DNA from 2 places in the Streptomyces sp. NPDC050988 genome. Region 2 is predicted to be linked to the other one. Evidence: riboswitches for the same ligand, from Rfam matches in the RefSeq annotation. Region 2 holds a riboswitch; the other holds the start of a gene.
The links. Region 2 has a riboswitch for thiamine pyrophosphate ahead of thiC (phosphomethylpyrimidine synthase ThiC). Riboswitches for the same ligand answer to the same signal wherever they lie in the genome.

Region 1 (3,843 bases), on a different contig from region 2:
TTGTGGCTGGCGCCTTTCCCGGTGATGGTCATTTCCATCGCTCGGGTCCTCTGGTGGTCTGCCAACGGCGGGCAGGACAAGGACCCCGACCTTGCGTTGATGCTGTTCCTGGGGACTCTCATCCTGCTGGCCATGGTCATGCTTGACGCGATCCTGTCGAGGTACGTATACGAGGAAGCGGAGCAGGTCGCTTCCGACGACTCACTCGACGCGTAGAAGTGCCTCAGCGCGTGAATACCGTGCTCGCGCGCGGACTCACACCTGCCGCCCTTCTCGACTTCCGGGACCAGGCCCGCGGCAGCGGTACGGCCGCTGACGACCACCGCGCACGGCTCGTGGCCCCGGTCACACGAATCGATCTGCGACACTGGTACAGCCATGCCTAAGCCCGGAGAACTCACTTTCGTTGCCCCCCGCGGAGCCAAGAAGCCGCCGCGGCACCTTGCTGATCTCACGCCTGCCGAGCGTAAGGAGGCGGTTGCCGCGGTCGGTGAGAAGCCGTTTCGTGCCAAGCAGCTGTCGCAGCACTACTTCGCGCGGTACGCGCACGACCCGGAGCAGTGGACCGACATCCCCGCGGGATCGCGCGCCAAGCTGCAGGAGGCGCTGCTGCCCGAGCTGATGACGGTCGTGCGGCATCTCTCCACCGATGGGGACACCACCCGCAAGACCCTCTGGCGGCTCTTCGACGGCACGCTCGTCGAGTCCGTGCTGATGCGGTACCCGGACCGGGTCACCATGTGCATCAGCTCTCAGGCGGGCTGCGGGATGAACTGTCCGTTCTGTGCGACCGGGCAGGCCGGTCTCGACCGGAATCTGTCCAGCGCCGAGATCGTGCACCAGATCGTGGACGGGATGCGGGCGCTGCGGGACGGGGAGATTCCCGGTGGGCCGGCCCGGCTCAGCAACATCGTCTTCATGGGCATGGGCGAGCCGCTGGCCAACTACAAGCGGGTCGTCCAGTCGATCCGGGCCCTCACCGACCCGGAGCCGGACGGGCTCGGGCTGTCGCAGCGGGGGATCACCGTCTCCACGGTCGGTCTCGTCCCCGCCATCAACCGGTTCGCCGACGAGGGCTTCAAGTGCCGCCTCGCCATCTCCCTGCACGCACCGGACGACGAGCTGCGTGACACGCTCGTGCCCGTGAACACGCGGTGGAAGGTACGGGAAGTGCTGGACGCCGGATGGGAGTACGCGGCGAAGTCGGGGCGCCGGCTCTCCATCGAGTACGCGCTCATCCGTGACATCAACGACCAGGCGTGGCGTGGTGACCGGCTCGGGCGGCTGCTCAAGGGCAAGCCCGTGCACGTGAACCTGATTCCGCTGAACCCGACACCCGGCTCCAAGTGGACGGCCTCGCGGCCCGAGGACGAGAAGGCGTTCGTCGAGGCGATCGCCGCCCATGGTGTGCCCGTCACCGTCCGGGACACCCGTGGCCAGGAGATCGACGGGGCCTGCGGGCAGCTCGCGGCGACCGAGCGGTAGTCTGGCGGACGTACGTACATCTTCATATTCCGACAGGGGAGCGCCACAGCGCTGAGAGTGCGGGACAGCCCGCAGACCCTCTGAACCTTGCCCAGGTCATTCTGGGTAGGAAGTTCGGTCACTACTCAAGCTGTTGCGCCCTGCCCGGGATCCGACCGAGGTCCCGGGCAGGGCCGCGTCTCTTCCTGGTCACCCCCAGGAGGAATTCAGTGAGCACCACCACCAGGAAGTTCACGGCCGTGGTCGCGGTCACCGGGCTCGGCTTCGCCGCGCTCGCCGCGTGCGGTTCGTCCGACTCCGGCGACGAGGGCTCCGGGTCCAAGACCGTCACCCTCGTCAGCCATGACTCCTTCGCCTACACCAAGGCAGTACTGAAGGAGTTCGAGAAGGCGTCCGGTTACAAGGTCAAGGTCCTCAAGGACGGCGACGCCGGTACGGCCGTCAACAAGGCCATCCTCACCAAGGACAACCCGCAGGGCGACGTCTTCTTCGGCGTCGACAACACCCTGCTGTCGCGGGCGCTCGACAACGGGCTGTTCCAGTCGTACGAGGCCAAGGGCGCCGATGGCATCAAGGCCGAGTACCGGGTCGACCAGGACAAGCACCGCGTCACGCCCATCGACTCCGGTGACATCTGCGTCAACTACGACAAGGCCTACTTCAGCAAGCACAAGCTGGCCCCGCCGACGTCCTTCGACGATCTGATCAAGCCCGAGTACAAGGATCTTCTCGTCACCGAGAACGCGTCCACGTCCTCGCCCGGCCTCGGGTTCCTGCTCGGCACCGCCGCCAAGTACGGGGACGCGGGCTGGGAGGGCTACTGGAAGAAGCTCAAGGCCAACGGAGTGAAGGTCGTCGACGGCTGGGAGCAGGCCTACAACGTGGAGTTCTCCGGGTCCGCCGGCGGCAAGGAGGCCAAGGGCGACCGGCCGCTCGTCGTCTCGTACGCCTCGTCGCCGCCCGCCGAGGTCATCTACGCCGACCCGAAGCCGAAGACCGCGCCGACCGGGGTCGCGGACGGCACCTGCTTCCGCCAGGTCGAGTACGCGGGCCTGCTGAGCAACGCGAAGAACACCAAGGGTGGCAAGGCGCTCATCGACTTCCTGGTCGGCAAGGCCTTCCAGGAGGACATGCCGCTGAACATGTTCGTGTACCCGGTCGTCGAGGGTGCGAAGGTGCCCGCCGAGTTCACGAAGTTCGGGCCGGCCGCCAAGAGCCCCGAGACCCTCGACCCCGCCAAGATCGCCGACAACCGTGACGAGTGGGTCAAGTCATGGACCTCGCTCGTACTGAAGTAGAGCCCCGCGCGGAGGCGGAGCCGCCCGCGAGCCGGCGTCCGCGCCTCCGTCCGCGCCCTCGCACGCGCCCGCGTACGGGGAGCGCGGCCCGGCTCGGTCTCATGGCCGTGCCCGTCGCGTTCTTCGGGCTCTTCTTCGCCTACCCGGTCGCGGCGATCACGGCACGCGGGCTCAAGATCGACGGGGTCTGGCGGTTCGGGCGGATCGGCGATGTGCTCGCACAGTCCGACATCCGGCACGTCCTGTGGTTCACGACCTGGCAGGCGCTCGCCTCGACCGCGCTCACGCTGCTGATCGCACTCCCCGGCGCGTACGTGTTCGCGCGCTTCGATTTCAGGGGCAAGCAGGTCCTGCGGGCCGTCGTCACCGTGCCGTTCGTGCTGCCGACCGTGGTTGTCGGCACGGCGTTCCTGGCGCTGCTCGGCCGCGGCGGACTCCTGGACGAGTTGTGGGGCGTACGGCTCGACACGACCGTGTGGGCGATCCTGCTCGCGCACGTCTTCTTCAACTACGCGGTCGTCGTCCGCACGGTCGGCGGCCTCTGGTCGCAGCTCGATCCGCGTCAGGAGGAGGCCGCGCGGGTGCTCGGCGCCTCACGGTTCGCCGCCTGGCGCCGGGTGACGCTTCCGGCGCTCGGGCCGGCGGTCGCCGCCGCCGCGCTGATGGTCTTCCTCTTCACCTTCACCTCGTTCGGTGTGGTGCAGATCCTCGGCGGTCCGACCTTCTCGACGCTCGAAGTCGAGATCTACCGGCAGACCTCGGAGATCTTCGACCTCTCGACGGCCGCCGTCCTCACCCTCGTCCAGTTCGTGGCGGTCGGCGCGATCCTCGCCGTCCACGCGTGGACGGTACGGCGGCGGGAGACCGCCCTGCGCCTGGTCGACGCGTCCGCGACGGCACGACGGCCGCGCGGCGCCGGGCAGTGGGCACTGCTCACCGGCGTCCTCGCCACCATCGCCGTCCTGCTGGTGCTGCCACTGGCCGTGCTGGTCGAGCGGTCCCTCGACGCCCCCGGATTCGGCTACTACAAGGCGCTGACCAGCGACGAAGGCGGCATTTT
Region 2 (3,843 bases):
GCTGAACCGCATCCTGGCGGAGGAACAGAGCGCTGGGTGAAGTGATACGGGGCTGGGGCAGGCGCAACGCCGCCTCGTTGTACGTCGTCCCGTACGCGTGTGACACGTGCTCATCCCACCCGGCTTTGCCGTACGTCATCCGGCTTGTTGCCTCGCGGCTACGCGGACTGCCGTAACGCTTCTTCTCAGCTCTCAGCTCTCGACCCTCGGCGACCGGATCCGGCAGGCGCCGGGTTCAGTGCTTGCGGCGGCGGCCGCTCCCGCCACGCAGAGGCGCCCTGGCGCCCGACTGGGGCTGTGGCTGGGGCTGCGGCTGTTCCTGTTGTGCCGGGGCGGCGGGGCCCGGGCGGTCCGCCGAGACGACCAGCGCGGCGAGAACCGTGGTCACCGGCACGGAGGCGACCAGTCCGATCGAGCCGACGAGCGTGCGCACGATCTCCTCGGCGACCAACTCGCTGTTGGCCACCGTCCCCACGCTGCTCTGCGCGATGGAGAAGAGCAGCAGCAGCGGCAGTGCGGCGCCGGCGTAGGCGAGGACGAGCGTGTTGACGACCGACGCGATGTGGTCGCGGCCGATACGGATGCCCGCGCGGTACAGCCCGCGCCAGCCCATCGTCGGATTGGCCTCGTGCAGCTCCCAGACCGCCGACGTCTGCGTCACCGTCACGTCGTCGAGCACACCCAGCGAACCGATGATGATGCCCGCGAGCAGCAGACCGCTCATGTCGATGGACGGATACAGCCCGTGGATCAGCCCGGTGTTGTCGTCCGTGTTGCCGGTCAGCGCCGCCCAGTCGATGAACAGTGAGCCGAGCAGCCCGATCAGCAACAGGGAGAGCAGGGTGCCGAGCACCGCCACCGACGTACGGGCCGACAGCCCATGGCACAGATAGAGCGCGATCAGCATGATGGCGCTCGCCCCGACCACCGCCACGACCAGGGGGTTCGAGCCTTGCAGGATCGCGGGGAGGATGAAGAACGTCAGGATGAGGAAGCTGGCGGCCAGTGCGACCAGTGCCATGACGCCGCGCATCCGGCCCACCACGACCACGGCGACGGCGAAGATCCCGGCGAGCAGCGTCATCGGGAGCTTGCGGTTCACGTCGGTGACCGAGTACTGGAGTTCCTTGGGGGCGTCCGGCGCATACGCGACGATCACCTTCTGGCCCTGCTCCAGCTGTCGCGAGGAGTCCGGCTGGACGATCTCCGTGAACGTACGGCCCTTGTCCTTGCCGGTGTCGACCCGCACCGTCGCCTTCTTGCAGCTGCCGGTCGCCTGTTGCTGTGCCGACGAGCCCTCGGCGGTCGACGTGTCGCCGGTCGGCGTCTCCCCCGAGGCGTTCACCGACTTGCAGTCGACCTTGTCGACCTTGGTCACAGTGGCCTGCTGCGTCTGCCGGTCGAAGCCGACACCGGTGCGCTCGTGCCCCGGGGCGCCGCCGGGCCAGAGCACCACGAGGCCGACGACGACCGCCGCCGCGAAGGGGATCAGCACGGCCGCGATGACCTTGCGCAGGTGCATCGAGACAGGCGCGGCGGGTCCGTGACTGTGCGAGTGGCCGTGCCCGCCGCCACCCGATCCGCCACCGTCACCACCGCCGGGCCGGTCTCCGCCGCCGCCCGGTCCGGGGCCGTGGGGGCCGTGCCCAGGTCCGCCGCCGTGACCGTGGCCGTCGTGGCCGTGTCCGTGGGGCGGTTCGGACGGCGGGATTGGGGGCTGCTGCGTCGTGGTCACCGACCGATCATCGCAAGAACGGCCCGGGCCCACTGTTCACCGCGCCACATCTGACGCTAGCGTGGGGGCACCTTTGCACACGCGGGAGCTCGGAGCACCGGGCTGAGAGGGCGCTGACCTCCGTAGACGCGATGTTTCACGTGGAACATCGCCGGACGGAAATCGCTGCGTCGACCGCCGAACCTGTTACCGGGTAATGCCGGCGTAGGGAGTAGGTCTCATGACCAACAAGGACGTACGCACGCCTGCCTCCAGCCTGACGGACGGGGCGTTCGCCTCGGCCGAGAGCGGTGGAGTGACTGCTTCGCCCGAGAACGGCGAGGCCGGGAAGTCCATCGGCTGGCACAAGGCGTATGTCGAGGGTTCGCGCCCCGACCTGCGCGTGCCGGTCCGCCAAGTGCACCTCACCAACGGGCAGTCGGTCACTCTGTACGACACCTCCGGCCCGTACACCGATCCGACCGTCGACACCGACGTGCGCAGGGGCCTCGGGGCCCTCCGGGCCAACTGGATCATTGCCCGCGGCGACACCGAGGAGTACGCGGGCCGACCAATCCGCCCCGAGGACGACGGGATCAAGCACACCTCGCCGAGGGGCGGACTGCGCAATCTCGACGCGGTCTTCCCGGGGCGGCCGCGCCAGCCCCGGCGCAGCCGCGACGGCCAGGCGGTGACGCAACTCGCGTACGCCAGGCGGGGTGAGGTCACGCCGGAGATGGAGTACGTGGCCATCCGGGAGAACGTTTCTCCCGAGGTCGTCCGCGAGGAGATCGCGGCGGGCCGGGCCGTGCTGCCGGCCAACGTCAACCACCCGGAGATCGAGCCGATGATCATCGGCAAGCGGTTCCTGGTGAAGGTCAACGCCAACATCGGCAACTCCGCGGTCACTTCCTCCATCGAGGAGGAGGTGGAGAAGATGACCTGGGCGACCCGCTGGGGCGCCGACACGGTCATGGACCTGTCCACCGGCCGCAATATCCACACCACCCGCGAGTGGGTGCTGCGGAACTCCCCCGTCCCCATCGGCACGGTCCCGCTCTACCAGGCGCTGGAGAAGGTCGACGGGCGGGCCGAGGAGCTGACCTGGGAGATCTACAAGGACACGGTCGTCGAGCAGGCCGAGCAGGGTGTGGACTACATGACCGTCCACGCGGGCGTGCGGCTGCCGTTCGTCCCGCTGACCGCGAACCGCAAGACCGGCATCGTCTCGCGCGGCGGCTCGATCATGGCGGCCTGGTGCCTGGCGCACCACAAGGAGTCGTTCCTGTACGAGAACTTCGAGGAACTCTGCGAGATCCTCGCGGCGTACGACGTCACGTACTCGCTCGGCGACGGACTCCGGCCCGGGTCGATCGCGGACGCCAACGACGCAGCGCAGTTCGCGGAGTTGAGGACGCTCGGGGAACTCAACAGGGTCGCGAAGCGTTTCAACGTACAGACCATGATCGAGGGCCCGGGGCATGTCCCGATGCACAAGATCAAGGAGAACATCGACCTTCAGCAGGAGATCTGTGATGAAGCTCCGTTCTATACGCTCGGCCCGCTGACGACGGACGTCGCGCCGGCGTACGACCACATCACCTCCGGCATCGGTGCCGCGATGATCGCCTGGTGGGGCACGGCCATGCTCTGCTACGTCACGCCCAAGGAGCACTTGGGCCTGCCCAACCGTGACGACGTCAAGACGGGCGTCATCACCTACAAGATCGCGGCCCATGCGGCCGACCTCGCCAAGGGACATCCGGGCGCACAGGAGTGGGACGACGCGTTGTCGGACGCCCGCTTCGAGTTCCGCTGGGAGGACCAGTTCAACCTGGCCCTCGACCCCGACACGGCCCGGGAGTTCCATGACGAGACCCTCCCGGCCGAGCCCGCCAAGACGGCGCACTTCTGCTCCATGTGCGGGCCGAAGTTCTGCTCGATGAAGATCAGCCACAGCATCACCGAACAGTTCGGTGGCACCGCGGCCGCTGGCGCGACAGCCGAGGAGGTCGCTGAGGGGATGCTCCAGAAGTCGAAGGAGTTCGCGGCGAGCGGCAACAGGGTGTACCTGCCCATGGCCGACTGATTCCGGCCCGCTGTCCGTCCCTTTCTCGTAGGCCCCGACC

Region 1: another riboswitch for thiamine pyrophosphate. It lies ahead of ACIBEI_RS30765 (thiamine ABC transporter substrate binding subunit); the one in region 2 lies ahead of thiC (phosphomethylpyrimidine synthase ThiC).

The regions. Positions count from the first base shown of each region.
Region 1 covers NZ_JBITFQ010000017.1:146,721-150,563, forward strand. Annotated here, with positions in the region: gene ACIBEI_RS30750 (hypothetical protein) at 1-216, shown strand, start outside; gene ACIBEI_RS30755 (hypothetical protein) at 231-386, shown strand; gene rlmN (23S rRNA (adenine(2503)-C(2))-methyltransferase RlmN) at 379-1,485, shown strand; TPP riboswitch at 1,510-1,615, shown strand; gene ACIBEI_RS30765 (thiamine ABC transporter substrate binding subunit) at 1,695-2,783, shown strand; gene ACIBEI_RS30770 (ABC transporter permease) at 2,759-3,843, shown strand, end outside.
Region 2 covers NZ_JBITFQ010000012.1:246,885-250,727, reverse strand. Annotated here, with positions in the region: gene ACIBEI_RS26255 (SsgA family sporulation/cell division regulator) at 1-40, shown strand, start outside; gene ACIBEI_RS26250 (YibE/F family protein) at 236-1,735, opposite strand; TPP riboswitch at 1,807-1,963, shown strand; gene thiC (phosphomethylpyrimidine synthase ThiC) at 1,956-3,803, shown strand.